One region of the Mesorhizobium sp. M1307 genome, then DNA from elsewhere that is predicted to be linked to it. Evidence: predicted binding sites of a transcription regulator. Region 1 holds the regulator's gene; each other region holds the start of a gene.
The links. Region 1 encodes PhoB, which activates phosphate uptake and scavenging genes when phosphate is short. Its sites were predicted from a motif close to TGTCATNNANCTGTCAT; they were not measured.

Region 1 (10,683 bases):
AAGGTGTTCACTCTGCAATTCAACTCGCCCAAACAAGAACAGGTTGCACCGCGAGTGAAGGCTTCGCCTTGATCTTTTCCGACAACCGGATTCCACTTTTCGGGACCTAATGCATGTCGCGCAAAAGTGTGCAGCGGTTTTGCGACAACGACATGCATTAGACAAGAACCTAAGCGCGTCGCATGAGGCCCGGTCGACCGCGATGCGCTTTAGTGGCGCCTTCGTCTCGCCTCGACATGTCGCGCCAGTTCCGGCATCTCGAAGACATAGTCGCTCCAGGCCGATTCCGGTATCTGGCCGGCAAGATAGCACTCCAGCAAAAGCCCCTGCTCGTGGTCGAGTGGCCTCGGTGCGCGTTCATGGTCCAACCCAAGTGAATGGAACAGATTCCTGGTCAGGTCCGCGACAGTGAAGTGGATCGACATTTGCGGTCTCCTCCTTTGGCCGCTCAACGCCGATCCCAGGGCTAAGGTTTCAGCAACGGCCGGCCGGTAACGCCGGATTGATCGCGATGCCGAACCCGCCGCGCGTATCAAACTTCGCCGTGGCGGGCGTCCGCCGGCGTTGCTGCCGGTTCGTCTCAATCTTGAAATAAAAATGTAATATTGAATTTACACGAGTGGATCTAATACACTAGAGCTAAAGTCTCTGGTGGCGGTTTGATCTACTTCAATTAGGAAAAACTGATTTAGATAGTACTTATCCGTAGTCGACAAAGAAATCCTGTTCTCGGTGCAACAAGGATAATGGTCGTTCCAGTGACACGCTTCTGGCCCCTCACGATTCTGATGCTGGTGTCGGCAATAGCCGTTGCGCTCGGCACATCCTTCTCCTACGCGGATAGCTGCGGTGCCATCAGGAGCCAATTGCTTTCGGCGGGGCGCAGCGGCGGGACCAGCCCCGAGCTTGCCCAACTGCGCCGGCAACTCGCCGCGATTCAAAAGCTTGAGAGACAACGCAGATGCACGGCGAAAACGGCCGGCTTCTTCTTCAATCCCTGCGCCGACCTGGTCAGCAGCAAGGCGGAGGTGCAACGGCAGATCGCCAGACTGTCGAATTCGAGCAGGGACACGTCCAGATTGAAGGCCAGGTTTGTCGCGCTGGGCTGCGCCGCCCCCGCTGCCAAGAAACAGCCGGCGCAGCAACGCACGGCACCCAAGGCCCAGTCCGCAGGCACAACAATTGGCGGCAATCGGATGCTGTTTTGCGTTCGCTTGTCGGACGGATATTTCTTCCCCGCGCCAAAATCGCAGTTCGCCAAGGGCGACGATCTGAAGGAAACGGTCGATCAGTGTCGCTACATCTGCGACGATGCCGGCGTCGACCTCTATACGCTGAGCGACGCCACTCGCGAGACCGAGGAGATGGTCGCGCTCGAGTCGGGAAAACCCTATGTGGAGCTACCTGCCGCGTTCCGGTACCGCGACGACGCGAACTTCAAGGCCTGCGACGTCAAGCGCTATTACCGGCGCGTCGCCGAGCTCAGGGCACGAACCGTGACACCGGCCAACATGAGCAACGCCATCATTCCGTTGCCGACGGCAAAGCCGGATCTTGGCGTCGTCGCGGAAATTCCTGAATCCGGGATCGAAACTGCCGGTGCCGCTCTCGCAGGGGCAAAAACGCCGGTTTTCGAGGTGCCAGGGATTGCCCAGCATCAGTCGATCGAGAAAGCGATCGGCGCGCGGCCGGTGAGAGTGGTCGGGCCGGCCTTTTTCCCGGCGGACTGACCAGGGCGGGCGATGTTCCGAGACGGCTGGCCGGATAGCCGCTTCAAGGCCTGGAGCCGTACGCATCGACGGACGTCGGCTGGTTATTCGCAGACCATGCGGGCCCGTTTGCCGGGCTCGCTGACATTCTTGCAAGTTAGCGGCTTCGTCGGCTCCGGCGACAGCATGGGCGGGTTGTTGGTGATCCTCCTCCGAGGCGTTGCAACGGAAGCCGCGCTCCTGCGCACCGCCGGCCTTTTCGGCGTTTGCGGCGCCACTGGAAAGACGTCGGTCTCCAGTTGCGACTGTTCGGCTTGCGCCTGCGGCGAAGGCCTGTCCCAGAAACGGCGAACATCGAGCGGCTTGGGAATGATGACGGTGCCGTCATAGCTGCGCGCGCAGCCGCTTCCCAGAGGCAGCGCCAGGCACAGGAAGACAGGCAGAATCCGTCGAGACATCAGCAATACCCCTGCAAGCTTATAACGCTGCTTCGGCCTAACCGACAACCGGCGGAATAGGGCGAAGGGAGTAGATACCGTGAAGTAGAGTCGTCGCACTTCCAGTCGAAGGCGTTGCTCGAAGATCGAGCGCCGGGTCGGGCGCGGATGGAGGTCCAGCGCGAGTTAGAACCTTGCGATTCGTCAACGCTTCCAGCGTAAGGCCATGGTGCGATCGCACCATACCAAAGCTGCGCTCAGTGGCGACAATGGGATATTCGAAGTTCCGCTCCTCCAGTTACGGGCGGGAGCAGCGACCGCCGGCAAGAAACAGGGTCAGATTTACCCCAACGGACCTGTTTCGGCGATGGCGCGGCCATGACACGTTCTGGCTGCATGCAACGCGCTCCCGTCCGGCTTTTTTCTTTTAAAGCCGGTGGCTACGATCGCCGAGCAGACGATGCCGGCCGGAATTCACGCAAGCTGCTGATTCCAGCGGCAAACCGCGGCCCATGCCGACAAAGCCCGCGGCCGCTCCTTCTTAACCCGGCTGGGCGCCGTTACCGGAGCGACATGAAACTGTCATGCGACTGTAATAATCGGGGGCTATTGGCCTCAGCGGGCGCCGGAGGAATGGCGCCGAGAGACCATATTCCGAACAGGAGCAGGCCACATGAGACATTTCATCCGCTCGGCGGCCGTTGCGATTGCAATGGCTGCGGCGACGACCACCCTCACCCTGTCCGCCGCGCTCGCCGCGGACATCTCCGGCGCCGGCGCCACCTTCCCCTACCCGATCTATGCGAAGTGGGCCGACACCTACAAGAAAGACACCGGCGTTGGCCTTAACTACCAGTCGATCGGTTCCGGCGGCGGCATCAAGCAGATCAAAGCCAAGACCGTTACCTTCGGCGCTTCGGATGCGCCGCTCAAGGGCGACGAGCTTGAAGCGACCGGACTGGCTCAGTTCCCGATGGTGATGGGCGGCATCGTTCCCGTCGTCAATCTCGAAGGCATCAAGCCCGGCGAGTTGGTTCTCGACGGCCCGACGCTGGCCGACATCTTCCTCGGCAAGATCACGAGCTGGGATGACGAAGCGATCAAGAAGCTTAATCCGGACGTCAAGCTGCCTTCGCAGGCGATCGCGGTCGTTCACCGTTCCGATGGTTCGGGCACGACGTTCAACTTCACCTATTACCTCGGCGACGTCAGCGCGGACTGGAAAGAAAAGGTCGGCGTCGACAAGGCCGTGGAATGGCCGGTCGGCATCGGCGCCAAGGGCAACGAGGGCGTTGCCAACAACGTCTCCCAGACCGGCGGCGCGATCGGTTATGTCGAATATGCCTACGCCAAGCAGAACAAGCTCACCCACACCGATATGATCAACAAGGACGGCAAGAAGGTCGAGCCCGCCGCGGCGGCGTTCTCGGCGGCAGCGGCCAATGCCGACTGGAGCTCGCAGCCGGGCTATGGCGTCATCCTCGCCAACGAGCCGGGCGCCGAGTCCTGGCCGATGACGGCGGCAACGTGGATCCTGCTCTACAAGAAGCCGGATGATGCCGCGACCACCGGCGAAGCGCTCAAATTCTTCGCCTGGGCATACGACAAGGGCGACGAGATGGCCGGCGAGCTGGACTACGTTCCGATGCCCGACAAGGTGGTTGAGAGCGTCAAGGCCATGTGGGCCAAGGAAGTCGTCGGCGACGACGGCAAGCCGCTCTACTCGGCTATGTAATCTCCTCCAGGGAGGGCGTCGATGGCGCCCTCCCTGTTGCCTTCAATCGCGAGGACCCAATGACCATCGCTTCCGATGCCATGCCATCATCTGCAGCAGCCCGGGCCAGGGAAGCTACGGTGCGGCGCTTCGCGCTCACAGATGCCATATTCCGCGGACTCACCCGCGCTTCCGCAATTCTTGTGCTGGTCATCCTCGGCGGTGTCGCGATCTCGCTGTTTGCCGGCTCGTGGCAGGCGCTGTCGTCCTTCGGTTTCTCCTTCCTGACGACTGAAAGCTGGAATCCGGTCACGGAAAAATTTGGCGCACTGGCGCCGATCTACGGCACCCTGGTCACGGCGGCCATCGCCATCCTGATCGCGGTTCCGATCGGCATCGGCATTGCAGTCTTTCTCACCGAGCTCTGCCCGCGCCCGCTCAGGCGCCCGATCGGCATAGCGGTCGAGCTGTTGGCCGGCATTCCTTCGATCATCTACGGCATCTGGGGCCTGTTCGTGTTCGCGCCATTCCTGCAGACGACGATACAGCCCTTCATCATCAACATCTTCCATGGCGTGCCGGGACTATCCAGCCTTTTCGCCGGCCCTCCTTACGGCATCGGCCTTCTGACCTCGGCGCTGATCCTCGCCATCATGGTGTTGCCCTTCATCACCTCGATCACCAAGGATGTCTTCGATACGGTGCCGGCGGTGCTGAAGGAATCGGCCTATGGCATCGGTTGCACGACCTGGGAAGTGACCCGGCGCGTGGTCATTCCCTATACCCGCATCGGCATCATGGGCGGCGTCATGCTTGGCCTCGGCCGGGCGCTCGGCGAGACCATGGCGGTGACCTTCGTCATCGGCAACGCCCACCGCATCAGTGCCTCCCTGTTCGCGCCGGGCACGACGATCTCGGCGACCATCGCCAATGAATTCACCGAGGCCGACGGCGACCTCTACACCTCCTCGCTGGTTTCGCTCGGCCTGATCCTCTTCGTCATCACCTTCCTGATCCTTGCCGCCGCCCGCTATATGCTGATGCGGATCGACGCCCGTACGGGAGCCTGACCGATGTCGCCATCCTCATCGCTCCACAGCCGCCGCAAAGCCAGGAATTCGGTGATGATGGCGCTTTGCGTCGTCGCCGCCGGCATCGGGCTTGCCTGGCTGGCGCTCATCCTCGGCGCACTGGTCTATAAGGGCACAGCCGGGCTTTCGTTCGCGGTCTTCACCGAGATGACGCCACCACCGGGCGAGGCCGGCGGCCTGCTCAATGCCATCGCGGGCAGCCTGCTGATGACGATCATCGCCGTTGTCGTCGGCACGCCGATCGGCGTGCTGGCGGGGACCTACATGGCCGAGTATGGACGCTTTTCGCGCATCACCACCGTCGTCCGCTTCATCAACGACATCCTGTTGTCGGCGCCGTCGATCATCATCGGCTTGTTTGTCTATGAGCTGATGGTGCGGCCAATGGGACATTTCTCGGCCATTGCCGGCGCCGTTGCGCTTGCCATCCTGGTCATTCCGGTGGTCGTGCGCACCACTGAAGACATGCTCAACCTGGTGCCGAACGCGTTGCGTGAAGCCGGTGCCGCGATCGGCGCGCCACGCTGGGTGGTGATCCGTTCGGTCGCCTACCGCGCCGCATTGTCCGGCATCGTCACCGGCATATTGCTGGCGATAGCACGCATTTCCGGCGAGACGGCGCCGCTGCTCTTCACCGCGCTCAACAACCAGTTCTGGAGCAGCAATATCAACGCGCCGATGGCCAGCCTGCCGGTGACCATCTTCCAGTTCGCTCTCAGCCCTTACGAGGAATGGCAGCAACTGGCGTGGACCGGCGCACTCATAATCACCCTGACGGTTCTGGGCTTGAGCATCCTCGCCCGCAGCCTTACCGGACGCAGAGAGGACAGATGACACAGATGTTGTCCCCAGACATGACGATGGCCGAAACGGTCGCCGAGAAGACGAAGATCGAGGTCAAGAATCTCAACTTCTACTACGGCCAGAGCAAGGCGCTGAAGGACATCAGCCTGTCGCTGCCTGAGCGCAGTGTCACGGCCTTCATCGGCCCTTCCGGCTGCGGGAAATCGACGCTGCTGCGTGTGTTCAACCGCATCTATGAGCTCTACCCAAAACAGACGGCCGAGGGCCAGGTGCTGCTCGACGGCAAGAACATTCTCGACCGGTCGCAGGATCTCAACCTCCTCAGGACCAAGATCGGCATGGTGTTCCAGAAGCCGACGCCGTTCCCGATGTCGATCTACGAGAACATCGCCTTCGGCGTCAGGCTCTACGAGAACCTCGGCAAGTCCGAGATGGACGGCCGCGTCGAACAGGCGTTGAAGCGCGCCGCGCTGTGGAGCGAGGTCAAGGACAAGCTCAACGCCAGCGGCTTGAGCCTGTCCGGCGGCCAGCAGCAGCGGCTCTGTATCGCCCGCACGGTGGCCGTGAAGCCGGAAGTCATTCTGCTCGACGAACCGGCTTCGGCCCTCGACCCGTTGTCGACCGCCAAGATCGAGGAACTGATCGACGAGTTGCAAGCCGACTACACGATCGTCATCGTAACCCACAACATGCAGCAAGCGGCGCGCGTGTCGCGCCAGACCGCCTTCATGTATCTGGGTGAGCTGGTCGAGTTCGACCGGACCGAGAAGATCTTCACGTCACCCCGCGAGAAGCGCACGCAGGACTACATCACTGGCCGCTTCGGCTGAGCCGTTCCGATCATGCATATGAGGACAGGACCATGGGCGAACACACAGTCGCTTCTTTCGACGAGGATCTCGAGCAGATCAGCAAGCTGATCCGCGACATGGCCGACCTCGCCGGTTCGATGGTCGGCGGGGCGACCAAGGCCCTGTTGAATTCCGACAACGTGCTGGCGCAACGCGTCGTTTCCGACGACGCCATCATGGATGCGCGTCAACGCGAACTGGACGACCGCGCCATCACCCTGATCGCCAAACGCCAGCCGATGGCCCACGATCTTCGCCATGTGGTCGGAGCGATCCGCATGGCGGGCGACCTCGAACGCATCGGCGACCTTGCCAAGAATATCGCCAAGCGCGTGAGTGCGGTCAGCCTCAGCGCCACGCCGCGGGACCTGTCGCATTCCATCGACGCGATGGCGCAGCTGGTTCTCATCCAGGTGCAGGGTGTCATCGAGGAATATGCTGCAGGCGATGCGGCCGCGTTGGCCAAGCTGCGTGCCGCCGACGAGCGCATCGACGTCAAATACACCTCCGTGTTCCGCGAGCTGTTGACCTACATGATGGAAGATCCGCGCAACATCACCGCTTGCACGCACCTGCTGTTCTGCGCCAAGAATCTGGAGCGGATCGGCGACCATGTCACCAACATCGCCGAAAATGCGTATTATGTGCTGACCGGCGAGCAATTGCCGGTCAATCGTCCGAAGCAGGACGAAACGACAATGTCCGCACCGGTGACATGATGGGGGTGCCCAGCCGATGATCGCACCACGCATAATGGTGGTGGAGGACGAGGAGCCGTTGGGTGTGCTGCTCCGCTACAATCTCGAATCCGAAGGCTACCAGGTCGAGGTGGTGACACGCGGCGACGAAGCCGAGATCCGTTTGCAGGAGAATGTGCCCGACCTTTTGGTGCTCGACTGGATGATACCAGCGGTTTCCGGCATCGAGCTCTGTCGTCGGCTGCGGGTGCGCCCCGAAACCGAGCGGCTACCGATCATCATGCTGACCGCGCGCGGCGAGGAGAGCGACCGGGTGCGCGGTCTTTCGACCGGCGCCGACGACTATCTGGTCAAACCGTTTTCGACACCGGAATTCATGGCCAGGGTCAAGGCGCTGCTGCGGCGCGCCAAGCCGGAAGTGCTGTCCAGCGTGCTGAAGGTCGGCGACATCGTTCTCGATCGCGAATCGCACAGGGTCTATCGCAAGAAGAGCGAAATCAGGCTCGGGCCGACCGAATTCCGGCTGCTCGAGTTCATGATGCGGCATCCGGGCCGTGTCTTCTCGCGCAGCCAGTTACTCGATAATGTCTGGGGCGAGACAATCTACATCGACGAACGCACCGTCGACGTGCATGTCGGGCGGCTGCGCAAAGCCGTCAACAACGGCCGGATGCCGGATGTCATCCGCACCATCCGCGGTGCCGGCTATGCGATCAGGGAAGATTGACCCGCCTGGTCAGGCTACGTTCTTTCTGACGCTGGGCCTCATTTGCGCGCCCGGCGCGAAAATCTCCTGGTCGACGAAGCTTAACGCCCGCATCGCGCAGCCTTCGCGGATCAGCGGCAATTCGTTCGGCTCTGTATCGAAGGAGATCGAGCCTGAATGCTGGCCGCCGGCGGTCTGGGCGATTGCCTTCCGCAAGGCCGGCTCGATCAGATCGAAGGCGGCGGCACTGGCGCCGACCATCGCGACCGGTGCCGGATCGATCAGCGCGAACAGCGAGCCGAGACCGAAACCCAGCGCTTCGCCGGCCTTGCGGTAGGCCTCGCGTTCCGGCCCATCTTTCTCGCGCGCCCGGGCCGCCAGTGCTCGCATGTCGGCGTCGCTGACGTCGGCGACCGGTTCGCTGTCTTCGCTCATCTGCCTGGCGTTGCGCCAGATGGCGTAGTTGCCGGCATAGGCCTCGATGCAGCCGCGCCGCCCGCAACGGCAGAGCGCGCCGCCCGGACGATGGATCATGTGGCCAAATTCGCCGCCCGAGGAATGCGTCCCGGTGAACAGTTCGCCCTTCAGCACCAGCCCCATGCCGATGCCATGCGAAAGCAGGATGGCGATGAAGTCGTCGCGATAGCGATCCAGATTGCGCCAGCGCAAAGCCACCGCCATCATGTTGCAGTCGTTCTCCACCGTTGCCGGGGTGCCGAATTCGTCCTCCAGCATGTCGGCAAAGGCGATGTCGGTCTGCGGCGTGATCGGCGACCACAGCATGGCGCGTGCAGGGGAGTCGGTAATGCCCTGAATCGCCAGGGCGATGCGGGCGACACTGCGGACGTCAAGGTCTGGATCCTGCAGCCGGCGCCGGACGATGGCCATGCATTCACGGATCAACTCGTCGCGCGGCATGGTCAGCGTGTCCAGCCGGCGCTGTTCCTCGGCGATCACCTGTCCCGTATAGTCGATAATGGCGGCCGACAGGAAATTCAGCGACAACACCACGGTCAGCACCGCCGCCGCTTCCGGATTGAGGGCGAGGCCGACCTGCGGACGACCGCGTTTCAACGAAACGGGCTCACTTGCCTTGCTCTCGGCGAGGATGCCTTCCCGTATCAGGTCGGAAGAGATCGCCGATATGGTCGAATGACTGAGGCCGGTGGTAGCTGCGATCTCAGTACGCGATGGCTGGCCGGCCCGGCGCACCGCCGAGATCACCATCGCCCGGTTGCGCCGGCGCAAATCGTCATGGCGGATTCCGACCGACATTGGTTTGCTTTCCTCCCGGTTGCCCGCGGCCGCTCATGAACCGGAAGCCGTCGGTAATGTCCGACAAATAGTGTCGGATGCAGGCAAATAGTGTCAGATGCAGGTGGCGCTGTCATCGTTTATTCCGACGCTCGAAAAAACTCGCAGAGTCATCAAAATCCATCAGAATCGATGTTGACAGCAGCAGGAGATCGGGCCAGTATTTTTTCGAGGCTCGAAAAAATTAGAGCTTCTAAGCTGGTCTTTGAGCCAATTGATCACGCCGTACGCGGCGCAGGGAGGATATGATGAAGAAATTCACGACCGCCATTCTGGCGGGTGTCGCCATGACGCTGGCGCTGGCGTCGGTGGCGCAGGCTAAAGACAAGGTCATCGGCGTTTCCTGGTCGAACTTCCAGGAAGAGCGCTGGAAGACCGACGAGGCCGCAATGAAGGCGGCCATCGAGGCCGCAGGCGACAAGTATATTTCCGCCGACGCACAGTCCAACCCCGGCAAGCAGCTCACCGACGTCGAGAGCCTGATCTCGCAGGGCGCCAACGCACTGATCATCCTGGCGCAGGATGCCTCGGCCATCGGGCCGGCCGTGCAAAAGGCGCTGGACGAAGGTATTCCGGTTGTCGGCTACGACCGGCTGATCGAGAACAAGGACGTCTTTTACCTGACCTTCGACAACAAGGAAGTCGGCCGCATGCAGGCCCGCGAAGTCTTCAAGGTGAAGCCGGAAGGCAACTACGTCTTCATCAAGGGTTCGGGTTCCGATCCGAATGCCGATTTCCTGTTTGCCGGTTCGATGGAGGTGCTGAAGGAGGCCATCGACGGCGGCAAGATCAAGAATGTCGGCGAGGCCTATACCGACGGCTGGCTGCCGGCCAACGCTCAGAAGAACATGGAACAGTTCCTGACCGCCAACGACAACAAGGTCGATGCCGTGGTCGCCGCTAATGACGGCACTGCCGGCGGCGTCGTCGCCGCGCTGACGGCGCAAGGGCTGGCCGGATCGGTTCCGGTTTCGGGCCAGGACGGCGACCACGCCGCGCTGAACCGCATCGCGCTCGGCACACAGACCGTGTCGGTGTGGAAGGATGCGCGCGAGCTCGGCAAGAATGCCGCCGAGATCGCCTCGCAACTGGCCGACGGCAAGCAGATGACCGACATTGCCGGCGTGAAGGATTTCACCACGCCCGGCGGCAATACCGTCAAGTCGCTGTTCCTGACCCCGGTCGCCATCACCAAGGACAACCTCAACGTCGTCATCGACGCCGGCTGGATCAAGAAAGAAGAGGTCTGCGCCGGCGTGACGGCTGGCACTGTTGCAGTCTGCAACTGAGCCGACGTTTCCGAGAAGTCCGAACGCCGCGGCCGCTCGCCGCGGCGTTTTTTCAACAAGAGTTGTTTTT
Region 2 (10,683 bases), on a different contig from region 1:
AAGCTGTCACGTCGATGACGCGGTCGGCCACCGCCTCGCGCACGTCGCGGTCGTGGAAGATACCAAGCAGGGCAACGCCGGCCGCCTTCTTGGCCGCGATCAGCGCAATCACCACGTCGCGGTTCCTGGCATCGAGCGAAGCGGTCGGCTCGTCGAGCAGCAGGATCGGATGCTCGGTGATGAAGCCGCGCGCGATGTTGACGCGCTGCTGTTCACCGCCGGAGAACGTCGCCGGCGGCAGCGCCCAGAGCTTCTCCGGCAGGTTGAGCTGCGCCAGCAAGGCACGTGCCTTGCCGTGCGCGACCTCGCGCTCCTCGCCGCGCTCGACCAGCGGTTCGGCGACGACATCGAGGGCGGAGACGCGCGGTACGGTGCGCAGGAACTGGCTGACATAGCCGATCGTGAGCCGGCGCACGGCAAGCACGGTGCGAGGGCTGGCCGTCGCGAGATCGATGAGCCCGTCCTCGTGCTGGACGATGATCTGGCCTTCGTCGACCGCATAGTTGCCGTAGAGCATCTTCAGGATCGAGCTCTTGCCGGCGCCGGACGGGCCGCCGAGCACTGCACATTCGCCGCTCCTGATCGAAAACGACACGCCGGCGACGACAGGCAGTTTGATGCCATCGCGCAGATGCATGGTGAAGCTCTTGGCGACATCGGAGACGACGAGCGGGGTTGCCATGGTTACACCTGAAGTATCGAGGAAACGAGAAGCTGGGTGTAGGGCGCGCGCGGATCGTCGAGCACGCGGTCGGTCAGGCCGCTTTCGACGACACGCCCGTCCTTCATCACCATCATGCGCTGCGATAGCAGCCGCGCCACCGCAAGGTCGTGGGTGACGACGATGGCCGCCAGGCCGAGATCGGTGACTAGTCCGCGCAGCAGGTCGAGCAGGCGCGCCTGCACCGAGACATCGAGGCCGCCGGTCGGCTCGTCCATGAACACCAGCCGCGGCCCGGTGACGAAGTTGCGGGCGATCTGCAGGCGCTGGCGCATGCCGCCGGAAAAGGCGCGCGGCTCGTCGTCGATGCGGTCCTCGTCGATCTCGACGCGCGACAGCCAGTCGACGGCAGTGGCGCGGATGTTGCCGTAGTGGCGGTCGCCCACCGCCATCAGCCGTTCGCCGACATTGGCGCCGGCCGATACAGTCATACGCAGCCCGTCGGCCGGATTCTGGTGGACGAAGCCCCAGTCGGTGCGCATCAGGAACCGGCGTTCCGCCTCGCTCATGCGGTAGAGCTCGCGGAACTGGCCGTCGCGCATGCGGTAGCTGGCGGTGCCGGAGCTCGGCAGCAGCCGGGTCGACAGGCAGTTGAGCAATGTGGTCTTGCCGGAACCGGATTCGCCGACGACAGCCAGCACTTCCCCCGGCCACAGGTCGAAGCTGACGTTCTCGCAGCCGACACGCGAGCCGTAGAATTTGGACAGTGCCGAGACGCGCAGCAGCGGTTCGTCGGTCATTGCGCCGGCTCCGTTTTTTCTGGGGCAAGATGAGTTTCAGGCGCGAGATGGCCGCGATGGCCCTCTTCGCGGCGCTTCTCGCAGTGGTCGGTGTCGGAGCAGACGAACATGTGGCCGCCATGGTCGTCGAGGATGACCTCGTCGAGATAGACGTTCTCGGCCGCGCACAGCGCGCAGGGCTGGTCGAAGGTCTGCACCTCGAAGGGATGATCCTCGAAGTCGAGGCTGACCACCTCGGTGAAGGGCGGCAGCGCATAGATGCGCTTCTCGCGGCCGGCGCCGAACAATTGCAAAGCCGGCGAACGATGCATCTTCGGATTGTCGAATTTCGGCGTCGGCGACGGGTCCATGACATAGCGGCCCTCGACCTTGACCGGGTAGGCGTAGGTGGTGGCGATGCGGCCGTGCTTGGCAATGTCCTCGTAAAGCTTCACATGCATGAGGCCGTATTCCTCCAGCGCATGCATCTTGCGCGTTTCGGTTTCGCGCGGTTCGAGGAAGCGCAGCGGCTCGGGGATCGGCACCTGATAGACCAGCACCTGGCCCGCCGTCAGCGGGTGCTCGGGGATGCGGTGGCGGGTCTGGATGATGGTCGCCTTCGCCGTCTCGGTGGTGACGGCGACATCGGCGACTTTCTTGAAGAAGGCGCGGATCGAAACGGCATTGGTGGTGTCGTCGGCGCCCTGGTCGATGACCTTCAGCACATCGTCGGGGCCGATGATCGAGGCGGTGACCTGGACGCCGCCGGTGCCCCAGCCATAGGGCATCGGCATTTCGCGCGAGGCGAACGGCACCTGATAGCCTGGGATAGCGATGCCCTTGAGGATTGCGCGGCGGATCATGCGCTTGGTCTGCTCGTCGAGATAGGCGAAGTTGTAGGTGGCGATGTCGGCTGCTTGCGCGGTCATTCGGCGGCCTCTCTCTTCTCTTCCACCTTGCCGGTATTCTCGCGGGCGTCATGCTCTGCGCGCATGCGACGCACCAGGTCGAGCTCGGCCTGGAAGTCGACATAGTGCGGCAGTTTCAGATGCTCGACGAAACCGGTCGCCCGGACATTGTCGGAATGCGAGATGACGAACTCCTCGTCCTGGGCTGCGGCGACGACATCCTCGGCGAATTCGCTCGCCCGCAAGGCACGGTCGCAAAGCGCCATGGCCATCGCCTTGCGCTCGCTCTGGCCGAAGACGAGGCCGTAACCGCGGGTGAACTGCGGCGGCGCCTTGGCCGAACCCTTGAACTGGTTGACCATCTGGCACTCGGTGACGCGCACGCTGCCGAGCGGTACCGCGAAGGGCAGTTCGGGCACGTCGAGTTCCAGCTCGACCTCACCGATGCGGACCTCGCCGACGAAGGGATGGTTGCGGGCATAGCCGCGCTGGGTGGAATAGCCGAGGGCCAGCAGAAAACCCTCGTCGCCGCGCGACAGCGCCTGCAGCCGGACGTCACGCGCCATCGGGAATTCCAGCGGTTCGCGGGTGATGTCGCCAGGAACGTGGTCCCCAGGCATTTCGCCATCCGGCTCGATCAGGCCTTCACGGGCAAGGATCGCCGAGACGCGCGGCATGGCCTGCGCTTCGCCTGCACGCTGTTCCGGCTCGGCGACATCGCCGCCGGTAGCAAGTTCGGGATCGAGCAGCCGGTGGGTGTAGTCGAAAGTCGGGCCGAGCAACTGGCCGCCGGGCAGATCCTTGTAGGTCGCCGACACCCGCCGCTCGACCAGCATCGTGCCGGTGTCGATCGCCCTGGTGTAGCCGAAACGCGGCAGCGTGGTGCGATAGGCGCGAACCAGGAAGATCGCCTCGATCATGTCGCCGCGCGCCTGGACGATGGCGAGTGCCGCCAATTCCCTGTCGTAGAGCGAACCTTCGCTCATCACCCGGTCGACGCCGAGCGCCAGTTGCTCGACGATCTGGTCGAGACGAAGTGCGGGCACCGAACGGTCGCCGCGCCGGCGGTCGGCGAGCAGTTTGTGAGCATTGCGAATGGCCGTCTCGCCACCCTTTACCGCAACATACATGCTACGCCTCCATGATCTTGATGCGCGTCGTGCGCGGCAGGCAGGCAACGCCGTCAGGGGTGGCGAGGACGATGTCGACACCGCGGGGAAAGCGCTGGTTGTTCTGCTTCCATTGTTCGACGAAATGGCGTGGCATTTGCGCCGGCGCGATCGTCGCAGTCTTCTCGATGCCCGGGCCTTCGAGCAGCAGCGGAGCGCCGGAGACGAGATCGCCGACCTCGAGGATCAGCGTCGTCGAACGATCGGGATAATCCTGGGTGCCTTGCGAAAACCCGTCGAGCGCCATCATCTCGGCCGGCGTGGCGATCAGCGCGAAATGCGCGTCGGCCGGGGTGTTGGCCAGCGGCGCGCCGGTATGGAAGCCAAGCCAGGATTTCACCGCCGCCGACCCCTGCAAAGCCGGGTCGAGCCAGAGCGGCGTGTCGTTGTCGCACAGCGTCAGCGCAACGGCGCCGGCGGTGGCCGACAGCGGCACCGGGGGGTGGGCAAGGGCCGGCAAGGGCTGGACGCTGCCCGGCCGCGCCATCGCGTCCATCACGGCACGGAATACGGTCTGGGCATTGAATACCGGATCGGCGAAGCCGCCTTCAATGGATTGAGTGGCGATATCCATCAGTCTTCTCCGCGCACCATGGTGAAGAAATCGACCTTGGTCGCCGCCGTTTCGGCGCGGCGCTGTTCACGCGCCTTGGCCAGTGCCGCCTGCAAGGGCGCAACGATCCTGGTCTCGACCTCGTTGCGGTGGGCAGGATCCTGCCAGAGCGCGTCGGCGATTGCAGCCAGCCTTGCCTTCTGCTTGTCGCGACCAAGCGCGTAGCAGTGGCCGACATGGCCGGACGCAAGCCGCACCGTGGCACGGGTGACCGTCGCCTCGCCGACATTGAAGGGCGCGCCGCCGCCGCCGATGCGGCCGCGTACCGTAACCAAGCCGGTTTCGGGGCCACGCAGAAGTTCCGCTTCGCAAGGCAGGCCGGTTTCGTCCCACAGGCGGACGATGTCTTCGCCGGCCGATTGCGCCAGCGTCGCCATCACGGCCTTGCGCTCGGCTTGCTCTCGCGCTTCCCGTCCTGGCATGGCCGTACTCCTCGTTTGCGTGCATTTGTCTATTGATATAGACAACTATACAAATCATATCCATTATCTAGCGCGTGTCCATGACGGGCACGTGACACGGGCCAAAAGATCGGCGCAAGGAATTGGGGCGGGAGATGATCGGACAAGCCAACAGCATCGAGCGGCGCAGCGGTGTCGCGCTGTGGCGGCAGATCGCCGACCAGATACTGCATTCGATCGCCGCCGGCGATTTTCCCGAGAATGCCGCGCTGCCGCCGGAGATCGCGTTGGCCGGACGCTATGGCGTCAACCGCCACACGGTGCGTAGCGCTATCGCAGCGCTGGTGCAGGAGGGTGTGCTCAGGGCGGAGCAGGGGCGCGGCACCTTCGTGCTGTCGCGCAAGCGGCTGTCTTATCCGATCGGCGCCCGCACCCGCTTTTCCGAGGGATTGCAAGGACAGGCGTCCGAGCGGCATATCACCTTGCTCGCGTCATCGATCGAGCCGGCCAACCGTCGTGTCGCAGAGGGCTTAGGCCTTGCGACGGGGGCCGATGTGATACGCCTGGAAACGCGCGGCGAAGCCGATGGAATGCCGGTGTCCCGCGCGGCCGGCTGGTTCGATGCCAGGCGCTTTGCCGGCATCGATGCCGCCATGGCGGAAACCGGTTCGATCACCGCATCGCTGGCACGTTTCGGCATCGACGACTATCTCAGGCAATCGACCGTGCTGTCGGCGCGCCATGCCGATGCCGCCGACCTTGCGGACCTCGAGCTGCAGCCCGGCGCCATCGTGCTGGTGACGGTCGCCGTCAACGTCACGCCCGACGGTCAGCCGATACAGTTTTCGGAGTCGCGCTTCCCGGCCGAGCGGATCGAGCTCAAATTGTCGGCGCTCTGAGATGCGGCAGCCCTGGCATCATCCGACTTGAATGACGGCCTTGATCAGGCCGGACTTCTCATGCGCCCAGCGGGCGAGGTCGTGCGGCGTCTCGCCAAGCGTGGTGCGGTGGGTGACCAGCTTTGCCAGCGGCAGCGCGCCGTTGCGGATCGAGGCGGCGACATGGTCGAAATCGGCACGCAGGGCGTTGCGGCTGCCGATCAGCATCATCTCGCGCTTGTGGAATTCGGGATCGGAAAAGGCGACGTCGTCCTTGACGACGCTGACCAGGACCAGCGCCCCGCCATGCGCGACATGGGCGAAGGCCGACTGCACCGACTGGGTGTTGCCGGTGGCATCGAAAACCACGTCGAAGCCGTCGCGGCCGGTTGCTTCCCGCACCAGGTCGGCAGCGGTACCTCGCGAGCCGTCGAGCGTCGCGAAGCCGAGTTCGCTTTCGGCAAAGCCAAGCCGTTCAGCGCTCATGTCGAGCAGCGTCACGTCGAGCCCGGCGATGCGGGCGAACAGCGCCGTGCCGAGCCCGATCGGGCCTGCACCGATGACCAGTGTGCGCGCACCTGGATCAGCGAGCGAGCGCCGCACGGCATGGGCGCCAATCGCCAGGAATTCGACGGCGGCGGCATCGGCCAGCGACAGGCCGTTTGCCGGATAAAGATTTTGCGCCGGCACCAGGATCTGCTCGCACATAGCGCCGTCGCGGTGGACGCCGAGCACCTCGATCCTGACGCAGCAATTCGGCTTGCCTTGCCGGCAGGCGATGCATTTGCCGCAGGCGAGATAGGGATTGACGATCACCGCTTCGCCGACGGCGAGATCGACGTCCTCGCCAACCTCGATCACGGTGCCGGAAACCTCGTGGCCCATGATGCGGGGATAGGCGAGGAACGGGTGCTTGCCTTCGAAGATGTGATAGTCGGTGCCGCAGATGCCGACATGGCTGACGGCGACCAGCGCCCAGCCGGCGGGGGGCGCGTCAGGCGCCGGACGATCTTCGAGGACAAGTTCGCCGGGCGAGCGGCAGACGACGGCTTTCATGCTTCAATCCAGTCGGTTCATGGCACCGCCGGCCCTGCTGTCGCGAGGCCGGCGGTTGTTGGGAGGCGGTCTATTTGCCGCGGCGGCGCAGTCCGTCGAAATAGACGATGACGATGATCAGCACGCCGGTGATGATGCGCTGCCAGAAGGCGTTGACGTTGAGCAGATTGGCGCCGTTGTTGATGGTGGCAAGGATGAAGGCGCCGAGCAGCGGTCCGTGCACGGAGCCGACAGCGCCGAACAGCGAGGTGCCGCCGATCACCGAGGAGGCGATCGCCTGCAATTCCCAGCCCTCGGCCTGCGTCGGATTGCCGATGCCGATGCGCGAGGCAAGCAGCACGCCGACGAAGGCCGCACACAGGCCCGACAGCGTGTAGGCCATGTAGATGGTGCGCTGGACGTTGACGCCTGACAGGCGCGACGCCTCGGCGTTGGAGCCGACCGAGAACAGATAGCGGCCCCAGCGGCTGTGGTGCAGGAAGATGTAGGCTGGGATGCCGACCAGGATCACCATCCAGAACAGATTGGGAACGCCGGCGAAGGAACTGCGCGAGAACGTCTGGAAGGCGTCGTTGTTGATCGAGATCGAGTTGCCATTGGTCATCAACAGACCGATGCCGCGCAGCGAGGTCAGCGTTGCCAGGGTGATGATGAAGGGCGGCAGGCCCATCTTGACGATGCCGAACCCATGGAACATGCCGATGGCGACGCCGACCAGCAAGGTGATCAGGATGGCGAGGAAAACCGGTGTGCCGGCGTTGATCAGCATCGCGACGATGACGGTGGCGAAGCCGACCACGGCGCCGACGGAAAGGTCGATGCCGCCGGTGATGATGACGAAGGTCTGGCCGACCGCCAGGATGGCGATCATCGACCCTTGCCGCAACAGGTTGGAGATGTTGTTGGCGGAGGCGAAGCTCGGCGTCGCCACCGACAGGATGATCCATAAAAGAACCAGCAGCGCCAGCAGTGTCAGCCCGAACAGGGCGTTGTAGTTGCGTTTCGGCCTTTCGGCAGCGATCGCCTCGGTGCTCATATCTTCCCTCCCGGTCTTTCTTGTTTCTCGGCCAGCGCCTGGGTGAGGATCTCCTCGTGATCAGCGGTACGAAAGCCGTGCGTGGCCACCAGCTTGCCGCGCCGGAACACGTGCAGCGTGTCGGCGAGTTCATAGACCTCGGGCAGGTAGGACGAGATCAGGATGATGCCGGCTCCCTTGGACAACAGCGCGCCGAACAGGCGGTAGATCTCGGCCTTGGTGCCGACGTCGACGCCGACAGTCGGCTCGTCGAAGATGAACAGCTTGGCGCCATGGGCGAGCCATTTGCCGATGACGATCTTCTGCTGGTTACCGCCGGACAGGCTGGAGGCCAGCGCGCCGCGCGTCGGCGTCTTGATGCGCAGGTCGGCGATCTGGCGATCGGCTTGCGCCTTTTCCTGCGCGCGGGAGATCAGCAGATTGCTCGAGATGCGCTTGTAGATCGGCAGATTGAGGTTGAGTCCGACCGGCAGGTTGAGGCAGAGGCCCTGGTCGCGGCGGCTTTCCGGGGCCAGCGCCATGCCGAGCCTGATCGCGTCATGTTCGGAATTGACCTTGACCTCCTTGCCCCCCCAGAGGATCTGGCCGGCCGATTTGCGGTGGCGGCCATAGAGCGTGGTGACGAACTCGCTGCGCCCGGCGCCGATCAGGCCGTAGAGGCCGACGATCTCGCCGGCGCGGACGGACATCGAGACATTTTCGAAACCCTTGCCGGACAGGTTCCTGGTTTCGACGATGGTCGCGCCGGGGGTGAAATGCTCCTTGTGGTAGACCTGCTCGATCGAGCGGTTGATCATCATCTTGACCAGCTCGGCGTCATTGGTCTCGGCAATGTTCCTGGTGCCGACCAGCGTGCCGTCGCGCAGCACCGAGACGCGGTCGGCGAGCTCGAACACTTCTTCCATGCGATGGCTGATGTAGATGATGGTGACGCCTTCGCCCTTCAGCCGGCGGATCAGCGTGAACAGCTGGTCGGCCTCCTTACGGGTAAGATAGGCGGTCGGCTCGTCGAAGATCAGGAATTTGGTGCCGCGCACCGTGGCGCGGGCGGCGGCGATCAACTGCTGCTGGCCGATGGTCAGGTCACCCAGCATGACATGCGCCGGCAGGTCGAAGCCGAGATCGTCGATGATCTTCTGCGCCTGCCTGACCATCGCCCGCTGCTGCAGGATGCCGAAGCGGGAATCCTCCTCGCCGAGGAACATGTTGGCGGCGACGGTGAGATGGCGGCACAGGACGACTTCCTGATGCACGGCATTGATGCCGAGCGCCATCGCCTCATGCGGCGTTGCCAATGCGGCAGGCTTGCCCTCCCAGATGACATCGCCGGAGGTGCGCGGCATGACGCCGGTAAGAAGCTTGATCAGGGTGGATTTGCCGGCGCCGTTCTCGCCGACGATGGCGTGGATCTCGCCGGCCTTAAAGGCGAGATCGACCGGCTTCAGCGCATGGGTGCCGGGATAGCGCTTTTCCAGCCCGCGGAGTTCGAGGATGGTCCTGCCCGGTTCCAGCGTTGGGGCCGGATGGAGTTCCTGCGCCGTCGACATCATGACAATCCTCCCAGATTGGCCACCAAAGATTGGCCTCGCGATTGGCACGAGTGGGATGTTTCCGGGGCGAAAAGGCCCCGGAAACAGTTCACTTGCGGCTATGCTCAGTCGAGCTTCGGGTTGAGCAGCGCGTCGATCTTCGGATCCTTCATGTTGGCCTTGGTAACCAAATTGGCGCCGGTATCGACATTGGCCTCGACCTTCTCGCCCTTCGAGGCGGCGAGCGCCGTCTTGATGCCGTCATAGCCCATCCGGTACGGATCCTGAACGACGAGAGCCGAAATGACGCCGTCGTTGAGGAACTTGATCAGCTTCTCGTCGCTGTCGAAACCGACCAGCCCGACCTTGCCGGCAAGACTGTTCTCGGCGATCGCCTGACCGACGCCCTGCGCCATGATCAGGTTGGAGGCGAAGATGCCCTTGAGGTTGGGGTTGGCGGTGATCAGGTCGGTGGCGATGTTGAGGCCGGTGGTGGCCTGGCCGTCGGCGTATTTGTCGGCGACCAGCTTGAGGCCCGGATATTTGGCAGCGAGCTGTTCCTTAAAACCCTGGGCCCGCTGTTCGAGCGAGCCGGCGCCCGGAAGAGCGGTGATCAGGGCGACGTCGCCCTCGACCTTGCCGCCATTGGCTTCGCCGATGGCTGCGGCAAGGCCGTCAGCGGCGACGCGGCCGCCCTGGATGTTGTCGGTGGTCAGGAACGAGGTGAAGGCTTTGGAGTCGGCGCCGGAGTCGATGCCGATGATCTTGACCTTGGTGGCGGCCTCGTCGATCGGCTTGCCGAGCGCCTTGGCTTCGGTCGGCGCGATGACGACGGCGGCCGGGTTACCGGCGACGGCATTTTCGAGGATCGAGATCTGGCCGTTGACGTCGGTCTCGGCCTGGGCGCCGAGTTCCGGCACGTTGACGCCGAGATCCTTGCCGGCCTTGCGGGCGCCGGCCAGAACGATCTGCCAGTAGAAGGACGTGGTGTCCTTGACGATGATCGGAATGGTCGCGTCGGCCGCGGATGCCGGGGCCGAGTGCATCACGCCGGCAATCATCGAGGCGGCTGCGAGTGCCACGAAGGCGCGGCGATTGAGAATGCTGGTCACGAATTTCATTAGGAGTCCTCCCTAAGTCGCCCGGTGAATGTTACGGAAGCTCCATTCGGATGGCGCGGCCCAAACGGAACTTTATCAATAAAAAACATTTACCGCATTTTGATAGTGCATCACCTCGGTCGGCGCAAGCGATGTTTGATGGCCGCTCGAATGGCTGGGCGGGAAAGCTTGCTCCCTCGGAACTCCGCTGCCAATCTCCTCCAATATGTCGCATGGAATATTAATTCCATCATCCAGTCAATATGGAATGTTCATTCTTTTTCGGGAGCGTTGGAACTGTGACGCCTGGCGATCACGTCCGGTGTTCGCGATTATTGCGCATGTCCGGCTTAGAGCGTCGCTCCGAGATGCCAAGGCACGAACTCGTTGTCGCCGTAGCCGAACTCTTCGCTCTTGGTCTTGCGGCCCGAAGCCGTCTCGACGATCAGTTCGAAGATCTCGCGGCCCATGCCGGCGATGGTCTTTTCGCCCGAGGCGATGACGCCGCAATTCACGTCCATGTCCTCCTCCATCGTGTGATACATGGTCGAGT
Region 3 (10,683 bases), on a different contig from region 1:
GCCGTGACCGTTGCCGAAGCAATAGATGCGGCTGTGCTCGAGGAAACGGCCGACGATCGATTTCACCCTTATGTTCTCCGACAGGCCGGGCACCTGCGGCCTCAGGCAGCAGATGCCGCGCACGACGAGATCGATCTCGACGCCGGCGCGGCTGGCATCATAGAGGGCATCGATGACGATCGGGTCGACCAAGGCGTTCATCTTCATCCAGATGCGGGCCGGCCTGCCCTCCAGCGCGTGGCTGATCTCATCCGAAATGTGCTGGAGGATGCGGTCGCGTAGCGTGAACGGCGAGATGGCCAGCCGCATCTGCTCGGCCGGCTCGGCATAGCCGGTGATGAAGTTGAACAACTGGGCGACATCGCGCGCGATCGTCGGGGCGGTGGTGAAGAAGGACAGGTCGGTGTAGATGCGTGCCGTGACCGGGTGGTAGTTGCCGGTGCCGAGATGCACGTAATTGCGCAGCCTGCCGTCCTCGCGCCGCACCACCAGCGACATTTTCGCATGGGTCTTCAGTTCGAGAAAGCCGAAGACCACCTGGACGCCGGCGCGCTCGAGGTCGCGCGCCCAGCGGATGTTGGCCTCCTCGTCGAAGCGCGCCTTGAGCTCGACCAGCGCGGTCACCGACTTGCCGGCCTCGGCGGCGTCGACCAAAGCGCGTACGATCGGGCTGTCGTTGGAGGTGCGATAGAGCGTCTGCTTGATCGCTACCACTTCCGGATCGGCCATCGCCTGACGCAGGAACTGCACCACGACGTCGAAGGATTCGTAGGGGTGGTGGACGATGATGTCCTTCTCGCGGATCGCGGCAAAACAATCGCCGCCATGCTCGCGGATGCGCTCGGGAAAGCGGGGATTGTAGGGGGTGAATTTCAGATCGTCGCGGGCGACGGCGACGATCTCCGAGATCTGGCTGAGCGCCAGCGGACCGGTGAGCACGCTGATGCGGCTTGCCGAAACGCCAAGCTCGCCGGCGACGAAGTCGCGCAGTTCGGGCGGCATCAGCCGGTCGAATTCGATCCGGATAACCGAGCCGCGGCGCCGCCGCTTCAGCGCCGTCTCGAACAGGCGCACCAGATCCTCGGATTCTTCCTCGACCTCGATATCGCTGTCGCGGATGATGCGGAACGTGCCGGAACCCTTGACCTCGTAGCCCGGGAACAGCTTGCCGATATAAAGACCGACCGCCTCCTCGAGCGGGATGAAGCGGACATGGCGCTTGCGATCCGGCAAGCGGATGAAGCGCCTCAGCGCCACCGGCAGGCGCAAAAGCGCGCTCATTTCCTCGCTGTTCTTACGGTGGCGCAATTGCAACGCCATCGAGAAACCGAGATTGGGAATGAACGGGAACGGATGCGCCGGGTCGATCGACAGCGGCGTCAGCACCGGAAATACCTGCTCCTGGAAATGGTCCTCGAGCCAGATCTTCTCGTCCTTGCTCAGCGCATCGCGGGTGATGCTCTCGATGCCTTCCTTGTCGAGCAGCAGCATCAGCGCCGAAAGGCTTTTCTGCTGGTCCTCCTGCAGGCGCTCGACCTCGCGCAGCAATTGTTCGAGCTGCTGCTCGGGCGTGCGTCCGTCCGGGCTCTTCAGCACGATGCCCTCGCGCACCTGGCCGGCAAGACCCGCAACGCGGACCATGAAGAACTCGTCGAGGTTGGCGGCCGATATCGACAGGAAGCGAACACGCTCGAGCAGCGGATGGTTGGCGTTCAGCGACTCTTCGAGCACGCGCCGGTTGAATTGCAGCCAGGAAAACTCGCGGTTGACGAAGCGGTCGGGATTGCCGCCTTCGCGGCTCGCCGCCTCGACGGTGATGAATTCGTTCTGCACCGGCTTCAGTTCGTTCATGGTTTCCGCTCTTCCCACACCGTTCGACGACCATAGCCTTAACCGGCTTAACTTATCCTCTGACAGGCTTTTGCGACAGTTTCATTTCATCGATCTTGCAAAGAGACGGGTTATGATCCAGATGCAATCGACAAGATCAGGAGACGACGATGGCAGGCGGTTCCATTCCCCATTTCCAGAACGATGCGGGCTATCCGGCAATCGACATCGGCGTCAAGGAATTCATGTGCACCGGCGCCAATCCGCCTTTCGACCACCCCCATGTATTTCTCGACATGGGCGACGACAACGAAAAAGTCTGCCCGTATTGCTCGACGCTCTATCGCTATTCGCCGAAGCTGAAGGCGTTGGAAACGCAGCCGCCGGGCTGCCTCTATCTCGACCAGGCCGCCTGATTCTTCCGCGACAAGCCTGATGCAGGAAACGCAGTCCCGGCAGGTGGTCATCGCCGGGGCGGGCGTCGCCGGGCTGACCGCGGCACTGGCCTTCGCCGAGCGCGGCTATCGGATAAAACTGTTCGAACAGGCGCAGCACCTCGAGGCTGCCGGCGCCGGTATCCAGCTTTCGCCCAACGCGACGCGCATCCTACGGCAGCTCGGCGTACTCGATCGGCTGCTGGCGACGGCGGTGCGGCCGGAGGCGGTCGTGCTCAAGGATGCCGCCACGCTGCGCAAGCTGGCGCGCGTACCGCTTGGCCAGGCGGCCGAAACGCGCTGGGGAGCGCCCTATCTCGTTGCCCACCGCGCGGATCTGCAGTCAGCGCTGATGCAGCGAGTTTCGGAGCAGCCCGGTATCGATCTGATCGCCGGCGCGCGGGTGACCGACATCGCAGCCGGATCGAAAGGTGTTACCGTCACTGCATCGGCTGATGGCGACACGGTCGAGGCTGGCTGTCTGCTGATCGGCGCCGATGGCGTCTGGTCGTCGGTGCGAGAAAAACTGGCCCGCAAGGCGGCCGAATTCGGCAGAAGCCGGTTTTCGGGCGAGCTTGCCTGGCGCGCCACGGTGGCCGCCGACAGCCCCGCCGGACAAGCCTTCAGGGTGATCGGTGCGCCCGATTGCGTTACCGCATTCCTCTATCCCGGCTTCCACATGGTCGCCTATCCGGTCAGCCGTGGCACTGCCTTCAACCTTGCGGCCTTCACCAGGGGCAAGCGCATCGCCGAGGGCTGGTCGGGGCATGCCAACCCCGCCAGCCTCGCCAGCGCCATGCGCGGTACCGCGCCGGCGCTGGTCCGTCTGGCGAGCGAGGCCGCGCCATGGACGGCATGGCCGATCCACACCGTCGAGCAGCGGCGGTGGACGACGCCGGAAGGGATCGCGCTGATCGGCGATGCGGCGCATGCGATGACGCCGTTTGCCGCACAGGGCGCGGCGATGGCGATCGAGGACGCGGTAACCCTTGCCGGTTTCGTTGCCACCTCGCCTGCCGATCTCAGCAGCGCGCTTGTCGCCTGGGAACAGGCGCGGCGGCCGCGCGTCGCCCAGGTCGCCCGCCGCGGCGTCGTCAACCGCCTCGCCTGGCATGCGGCCGGGCCGGTGGCGATGGCCCGCAACCTGTTCCTGGCGATGCGCTCGCCCGAAAAACTCGCCGCCGATCTCGACTGGCTCTATGGCTGGCGGGCGTTGGACGCTCGGCGGTCCTAAGTCGCCTTGTCAATTGTAAAGCCGCATCGAAAGGCCGAGCGAGGCCGGCAGCGGGTTCCACCAGCCGGTGCGCAGCCCGGCCGTGCGCAGTGCAGCCGCCGCCCAGGTGTTGCAGCCGACCAGCGCGTTGAAATGGCCATTGGCTTCGAAGAAACGATCGAAACGGGAATACGCCGCATTCTCGATCGGCATGGCCCCGTTGGGTCCGTGCCGGAAGCTTGCCGCAATGTAATCGAGCAGCGCGGTAAACCGCTCCTCGCCGATGTCGAAGCCGGCGACGTCGGGATGCGGCTCGGCGATGTCGCCTGAAATGTCGACATGCATCACCGAGGCATCGACGGTCAGCGCCTTCATCACCGGCACTGCCTTCAGTTCCGACCAGGTCGGCGTCTCTAGACTAGAAGGCGCGGCCGCCCCAGCCGAAGACGATGTAGCGGACCTCCGCCATGTCGGCGGGAATGCCGGCATCGACCAGGAAATGGAAGCGCCGGCGCACATCGTCGTCGACCGGGATGGCGATGTCGGTGTGGATCGGATTTTGCAGCACCAGGATACGGTGGCTTGTGCCGATCGGATCGGCAACGGCCGCCGGCCAGAGCGGGCGCGGCAGCAGCGTGCCCAGCGCCACCGCAAGGACTGCTGCAACGACCAGCAGGCCAAGAAAACGGGCAAGCTTCTTCATGGGAAAGGCATAGAACAAGCAATGCTCAAGGTGAAGCCCCTCCGAAAGTTGCACAGCTGACTTAGAGCTTGACGCGTATCCTCCCCGGGAGGATATGCTCAAGCATGTCAGATCACCTCCACGCCTCGCATCCTTCCATCATAAAGCGCCTGAAGCGCGCGCAAGGCCACCTTGCGGCGGTGCTGGCGATGATCGAGGCGCATCGCCCTTGCGTTGACCTGGCGCAGCAGCTTCATGCCGTCGAAAGGGCCATCAGCAGCGCCAAGCGCGAGCTGATCAACGATCACATCGAGCATTGCCTGACGGACAGCGTCGAAACCGGCGGCAACTCGCTGGCGGAACTCAAGCAGCTGGCGAAATATCTGTGAATGCCATCGTAGCCCCCATTCTGGAATGGCTCGGGTTCGGCTCGCACGCCGCACATCATCACGGCGGTCACGGTCCGCACGGTCACAGCCATGGCGTCATCGACGCGACAATTGCCACCACCGACCGGGGCATCTGGGCAATCAAATGGTCGTTCGTGATCCTGGCGATCACCGCAGCATTGCAGATGGTCGTGGTTGCGTTGTCGGGGAGCGTGGCATTGCTGGCCGATACGATCCATAACATCGGCGATGCGACCACGGCGATCCCGCTATGGATTGCGTTCGTGCTGGCGCGGCGCAAGCCGTCGCGGATCTTCACCTATGGCTTGGGCCGGGTCGAGGATCTGGCCGGCATCATCATCGTGCTCATCATCCTGTTCAGCGCTGTAGTCGCTGCCTACCAAGCCATCGACAGGCTGATCAATCCACAAGTGGTGACACACCTGGGCTGGCTGACTGCGGCGGGCATTGTCGGCTTCCTCGGCAACGAGGCGGTTGCCGTGTTCCGTATCCGCGTCGGTCGGGAAATCAACAGCGCGGCACTGATTGCCGACGGCTACCACGCCCGCACAGATGGACTTACCAGCCTTGCCGTGGTCATCGGAGCCATCGGCGTCTGGTTCGGCTTTTCCTTGGCCGATCCGATCGTCGGTCTGCTGATCACGATTGCGATCTTCGGTATCGTCTGGCAATCGGCCCGCTCGGTGCTGACCCGCATGCTGGATGGAATCGAACCCGGTGTGATGGACGAAATCCGACATGCCGCCGAGCATGTTCCGGGCGCGCGCATTGTCGATGCCAAGGCGCGCTGGATCGGTCATAGATTGCACGCCGACATCGCAATTGCCGCGGACGAAACCCTGCCGCTGTCGGCGGCGAACAAGATCGCCGCAGCGCTGAAGGACGAACTATCCCAGCATATGCCGGCCCTGGCAGAGGCGAATGTGCGGTTTTCAACGGAACGTGGAGAGAACGACCATCCTCACGAGCACACGCATGACCACGGCCACATGCACTGACGCTCGCCGATTTTCTGCTAGTCTCGTCCGATGTTCCAGACGCTCGTCGAATTTCAGCGCACGATCTATCTGACGCTCGGCGAACAGATCAAGCTGCTTGCGGCCGGAGGCAATTGGCTGGCGTTCATGGCCTTCCTGCCGATGGGCGTCGTGTTCGGGGCTGCCCATGCGCTGACGCCGGGGCACAGCAAGGCCGTCCTGGCGACGTATCTTGCCGGTTCGGATGCGAAGGTCTCGCGTGGTCTGCTCGTATCTATCACGCTATCGTTCACGCATGTGACGATTGCCGTTCTGATTGCGGCTCTCTCGCTGCCACTGGTCTCAATAGCATTGGGCAGCGTCGGCCGCGCTCCGCTTCTGGAGCACATCAGTCGCGGGCTGCTCGGCCTCATTGGCGTCTGGATGCTCTGGCGCGCTTTGAGCCACAGCCATCACCACAGGCACGAGGGCGAGGCTGTCGGCGTCATGGCAGGCCTGATCCCATGTCCGCTTACGCTTTTCGCTATGACTTTCGCGATGTCCAGGGGTGTTCCGGCAGCGGGCGTCCTGTTTGCCATCACCATGATGGTCGGCGTGGCGCTGACGCTGTCCTGCGTCGCCGTGTTGTCGATCGTGTTTCGGGAACGGCTTGTACAGTTTTTCGCGCGCCAGCCACGGCTGTTCGAACCATCTCCCGGGCCATCGAGGGCGCCGCCGGTCTCGCCCTTGCCGGCGTCGCTGTCTGGCAGATCACATCAGCTTAAGAGAAAATATGGTTTCAGCCACTGCATGGTGTCCGGTCCGGTGCAGCGGCTGGAACGCGCCAAGGCGACGCCGGTCATGTCACATCGATCACGACCATCAGTCCGCCGCCGCCCTTCTCCTCGACATTGTTGTTCGTGGTGTGATGCGGGATGTGGCAATGGATCAGCCATTTGCCCGGACGCTGCGCCTTCCAGATCACGTCGTAGCGCTGACCCGGCCCGACGTTGATCGTATCGGCAAGGAAACGACCCGAAGCGGGGACCGTCTCGCCGTCGCGGGCAACGACCTCGAACGGTCCGCCATGGATATGCATCGGATGGATGAAGCCGTTGTTGGTGCCGATGAACCGCACCTTGAGCGTCTCGCCGACCTTCATCGGGATCGTCTCGGTCGAGGGATAGGCCTTGCCGTTGATGGTGAAGAAATTCGGCATGCCGCCGTCCATCGGCATCGACGGGTAGGTCAGCCCTTCCCGCACCAGCCATTCCTGAAGCTGGATGACGTAATCATCGTCGGCCGCGACCTCGTCGGCAGGATTGGCGGGATCGATGATCAGCGCACCGTAGAGGCCGAGCGCCTGGGTCCGGTCCGGCTTGGCATGGGGGTGGTAGAAATAGGTTCCGTGCTGGGTTGCGGTGAATTCGTATGAATAGGATTGGCCGGGCTCGATCGGCGCCTGGGTGATCTCGGCCGGCCCATCCATCTGGTTCGGCAGGATCAAGCCATGCCAATGCACCGTCGTTTCCTCAGGCAGGCCGTTGGTGACGTTGATCCTGACCCGATCGCCCTGGCGAATGTGAATTCGCGGGCCGGGAATCTGGCCATTATAGGCATAGGCGTCGACCGCGACGTCCGGCAGGATCTGCCAGCGGACCACTGAAGGCCTGAGCTCGAACACCTTGATGCCATTCTCTATCCGAAACGGCAGTTCCTGGTCGCCCCTTGCCGTCAGGCCATAAGAGGCGGCCACGAGGCGTGGATCGGTAGCGGCCATGTCGCGCATCGTATCAGCCGGCGTGTCGCGATCCATGATCATGCCTCGCGGCATGATCACCCCGCCGACGTCGCGTGCCGACAGCGTCAGGTTCAGCCAGTTCGCCGGCGCGATCATGCCGATGGCGAGCGCCAGCAGGGAGACGGCACCCAGGGCAGCCACCTGCGGCGTTGTGGCATCTGTCTCCATGTGATGGCCGCCGCCTTTGCCTTTGTGGGAAGCTATATCGTGGCGCTGTCCGCGATGGCCACTGGCGTCGGCCTGCTGCATTTGCATCTGCGCATGTTGCCCCGTTGCAGGCTGCTCTCGACCATCGATGCCGGCTGCCTGCGCGCGCTGTGTCATCAGCCCATGCTTCAGCCCCCGGGCGACCAGCCAGACATTGGTCGGGTAGGCAAGCGCAAAGCCGGCGATGACGCCGATCGACATCACGCCCCAGAACAACAGCTCCGTCGGTTCCATCGCGCGCATGTCGCGGCCCATCATCAGGAAGCTCATGACCGGCGCCATGCCGGCCATCATGAAGTTCATGGAGATGAACTCGGGCAGGAAGCTCTTGCGTACGTTTTCCCAATAGGTGCCGCCCATCATCGATTTCATGAACAGCGACTGGAAGATGAACAGGCCGAAGGCAAAGCCGGCGAGATATTCGACGATCAGGTCGATCCACATCGGCAGGCCGAGCGCCGCCGTGACGGCGGCGGCAAGAATGATGCCGGTCGCATCGCCGGCGACGCAGTGGATGGTGGAGCCGACGCCCTGCTTCCAGAGCGGCCGGGTGAACACCTCATGCTCGTCCGGTCGGGGTTCCTTGTCGGCGAGCACGTAGAGCAGCAAGCCGAGCGGACCCATATAGAGGGTGACCAGGATGAAGCCCCATTTCATCACCACCGGCTCGGGATTGTTGCGATATTGGTCGAAGCCGACATAAAGCGTCGAACCCAGCGCCAGCGCGAACCAGACGACGAGGAAATAATCGATCGGTTGGATGAGCATCAGGATGAACCCTTGACCTATCGCCGCACTCGCCCACTCGGCTTGTTATACAACTCCTAATGGCAACAAACGCGGCTGGCGCGCTTATGATCCGCGCCGACCGTACGCTGTTCAGGCAGGCCAATTTTCGTTGTAACCGACTGATCTGATGACGCCTGCCCGCAGCTCCGGAACTGTCAGTCTTATCATTGCGGCTCTCCTCTAGTGGGGTTGTTATGGGGCTTCCCATCACAGGAAGGTCAAGGGCTTTTGAGCCAGCCCAAATCATCGCTGTCGTGCCGAAGCAGCCCTCGAAATTTGCCCCTTGACCTTCCCGTGATGGGAACCTTTATCGTGTCGCAGTTACCCAGTTGGAGCTGCAAACCCATGAACGCTGTCGCTCATAACCCCAGCCGAGCCTGTTTCCGCTCCCGCGATTCAGATTGGGATCGAGGGCATGACCTCCGCCTCCTGTGTCGCCCCGCTTGAAAGGCGCTGAAGACGGCGGCATGACGTGACCGAGGCTAGTGTCAACCTGGCTACGGAGCGTGCCACGTGAGTTACACCGCGTGCCGACGCGCGTGACCTTAATCTCGGAGACAACACATGGATCGACGCTGTTTTCTGGCCGCAGGCGTTGCCACGGTTCTCGCCAGCCCGCGCGCCATCGCCCAGATGAAGATGGACGAGATGCCCGGCATGGATATGGGGCACGCGGGCCACGACATGGGCGCGGCACCAAAAAGCGCGACCATGCTGCCTGAGGGCCAGGCGTTGCGCGAGTTGCCGCTGCTAGCCAATGAAGCCAATGCGCCCCGCCTGTTCAGAGCAAACCTCACGGCTGAACCCGCCATGGTTCGCTTTGCAGAAGGGCTCGACACGCCAATCCTTGGATACAATGGTATGAGCCCGGGGCCATTGATCGAGGTGACTGAAGGCGACCGTGTCGAGATTGCATTCACGAACCGAATTCCTGAAGAGACGAGCACCATCCATTGGCATGGCATGCCGGTTCCAGCTGACCAGGATGGCAATCCTATGGACCCCGTTGCGACGGGCACGGAGCGCACCTACAGCTTCGAACTGCCCGAAGGAAGCGCGGGGTCGTACTGGTATCATCCGCATCCGCACGGCAAGACGGCCGAGCAGGTCTATCGCGGACTTGCCGGCGCGTTCGTGGTCAAGCCGAAGGCGGACCCGATCCCGGCCGAGTATGGCGACACTGTGCTGATGTTCACAGACCTTCGCCTTGCCGCCGACGGCACCATGCCGGACAACACCATGGTCGATTTGATGAACGGGCGCGTCGGCGATCACGTGCTGGTCAATGGACAAAAAAATCCCGCGCTATCCGTCCCGTTTGGAACAAAGCGGCGATTTCGGTTCTACAACGCGACTAACGCGCGCTTTTTGCGGCTCTCCTTCGACGGCGCACCCATGACGATCATCGGCACCGATGGCGGTCTGCTGGAGGCGCCGGTGGCAGCCAAGGATGTCCTGCTCAGCCCGGCGGAACGCCTTGAACTGATCGTCTCGTTTGAGAAGCGCGGCCCCGTCACCCTGAGCACGCTCGACTACGATCGCGGCTGGATGGGCGCAGGCCGCCCCGCCGATGCAGGCCTGACATTGCTTACGGTCAATGTTTTGGACACGCCTGCAGAGACGTTTCCTCCGCTGCCGGAAAAGCTTCGACCAATTGCGCAACTTGGCACCCCTGCCGTCAGCCGGCGTTTCGTGTTCACCGAAACGACGACGATGAGCGCGACGGATATGCAGATGGGCTTCCTGATCAACAGCGCGGCGTTCGACATGGGCCGCATCGACGTGGTGTCGAAAACAGGACAGGTCGAGCTCTGGGAAATCGTCAACAAGGCCGACATGGACCATCCGTTCCATGTTCATGGGACGCAGTTCCAAGTGGTCGAGCACGAACGTGGTGGGCAGGTCTCGAAACCGGCCTATCTCGCCTGGAAGGACACGGTCAACGTGGCGCGCGGCGAAACGATGCGGCTTTTGCTGCGCCAGGATCGCCCCGGGCGGAGGATGTATCATTGCCACATCCTGGAGCACGAGCAGCTCGGCATGATGGGCGTCGTCGACGTGCAGGCCTAGCCGGTCGCTCGACGTGGCTGCACTGGCAATCTATGGCGCCCTGTTCACCAGCGCATTCCTAGCCGCAACCATCTTGCCGGTCTCGTCGGAAGTTGTGCTCGCCGGCTTGATCGCCGGCGGCCGTGGCGATCCGGTGCTACTGCTTGCGGTCGCCACAATCGGCAACACGCTCGGCTCGGTGGTGAACTGGACGCTGGGGCGTGGCATCGATACGCTGCAATCTAGGCGATGGTTTCCCATCACCCGTGAACGATACCAGCGGGCCAGCCGGAGCTTTCGCCGCTTTGGCGC

Region 2: a site for PhoB is predicted at 4,633-4,649, ahead of phnF (phosphonate metabolism transcriptional regulator PhnF). Genes of this name have one in related genera too.
Region 3: a site for PhoB is predicted at 1,924-1,940, ahead of NKH16_RS25340 (RNA degradosome polyphosphate kinase). Genes of this name have one in related genera too.

The regions. Positions count from the first base shown of each region.
Region 1 covers NZ_JAMYLR010000044.1:22,894-33,576, forward strand. The annotation lists gene tolA (cell envelope integrity protein TolA) at 1-72, shown strand, start outside; gene NKH16_RS29220 (hypothetical protein) at 210-425, opposite strand; gene NKH16_RS29225 (DUF2865 domain-containing protein) at 759-1,730, shown strand; gene NKH16_RS29230 (hypothetical protein) at 1,814-2,167, opposite strand; gene pstS (phosphate ABC transporter substrate-binding protein PstS) at 2,820-3,881, shown strand; gene pstC (phosphate ABC transporter permease subunit PstC) at 3,941-4,930, shown strand; gene pstA (phosphate ABC transporter permease PstA) at 4,934-5,785, shown strand; gene pstB (phosphate ABC transporter ATP-binding protein PstB) at 5,782-6,585, shown strand; gene phoU (phosphate signaling complex protein PhoU) at 6,618-7,325, shown strand; gene phoB (phosphate regulon transcriptional regulator PhoB) at 7,342-8,031, shown strand; gene NKH16_RS29265 (ROK family protein) at 8,041-9,285, opposite strand; gene xylF (D-xylose ABC transporter substrate-binding protein) at 9,573-10,613, shown strand.
Region 2 covers NZ_JAMYLR010000005.1:39,290-49,972, reverse strand. The annotation lists gene phnL (phosphonate C-P lyase system protein PhnL) at 1-682, opposite strand, end outside; gene phnK (phosphonate C-P lyase system protein PhnK) at 685-1,461, opposite strand; gene NKH16_RS08630 (alpha-D-ribose 1-methylphosphonate 5-phosphate C-P-lyase PhnJ) at 1,458-2,369, opposite strand; gene NKH16_RS08625 (carbon-phosphorus lyase complex subunit) at 2,366-3,478, opposite strand; gene phnH (phosphonate C-P lyase system protein PhnH) at 3,480-4,091, opposite strand; gene phnG (phosphonate C-P lyase system protein PhnG) at 4,091-4,552, opposite strand; gene phnF (phosphonate metabolism transcriptional regulator PhnF) at 4,687-5,430, shown strand; gene NKH16_RS08605 (zinc-binding alcohol dehydrogenase family protein) at 5,449-6,465, opposite strand; gene NKH16_RS08600 (ABC transporter permease) at 6,536-7,501, opposite strand; gene NKH16_RS08595 (sugar ABC transporter ATP-binding protein) at 7,498-9,051, opposite strand; gene NKH16_RS08590 (ABC transporter substrate-binding protein) at 9,156-10,151, opposite strand; gene NKH16_RS08585 (UxaA family hydrolase) at 10,481-10,683, opposite strand, start outside.
Region 3 covers NZ_JAMYLR010000031.1:5,439-16,121, forward strand. The annotation lists gene NKH16_RS25340 (RNA degradosome polyphosphate kinase) at 1-1,851, opposite strand, end outside; gene NKH16_RS25345 (zinc-finger domain-containing protein) at 2,001-2,246, shown strand; gene NKH16_RS25350 (FAD-dependent monooxygenase) at 2,266-3,498, shown strand; partial or broken gene NKH16_RS25355 (TIGR02117 family protein) at 3,508-4,180, opposite strand; gene NKH16_RS25360 (metal-sensing transcriptional repressor) at 4,285-4,548, shown strand; gene NKH16_RS25365 (cation diffusion facilitator family transporter) at 4,545-5,567, shown strand; partial or broken gene NKH16_RS25370 (HoxN/HupN/NixA family nickel/cobalt transporter) at 5,598-6,310, shown strand; gene NKH16_RS25375 (multicopper oxidase domain-containing protein) at 6,385-8,301, opposite strand; gene NKH16_RS25380 (multicopper oxidase family protein) at 8,956-10,392, shown strand; gene NKH16_RS25385 (YqaA family protein) at 10,406-10,683, shown strand, end outside.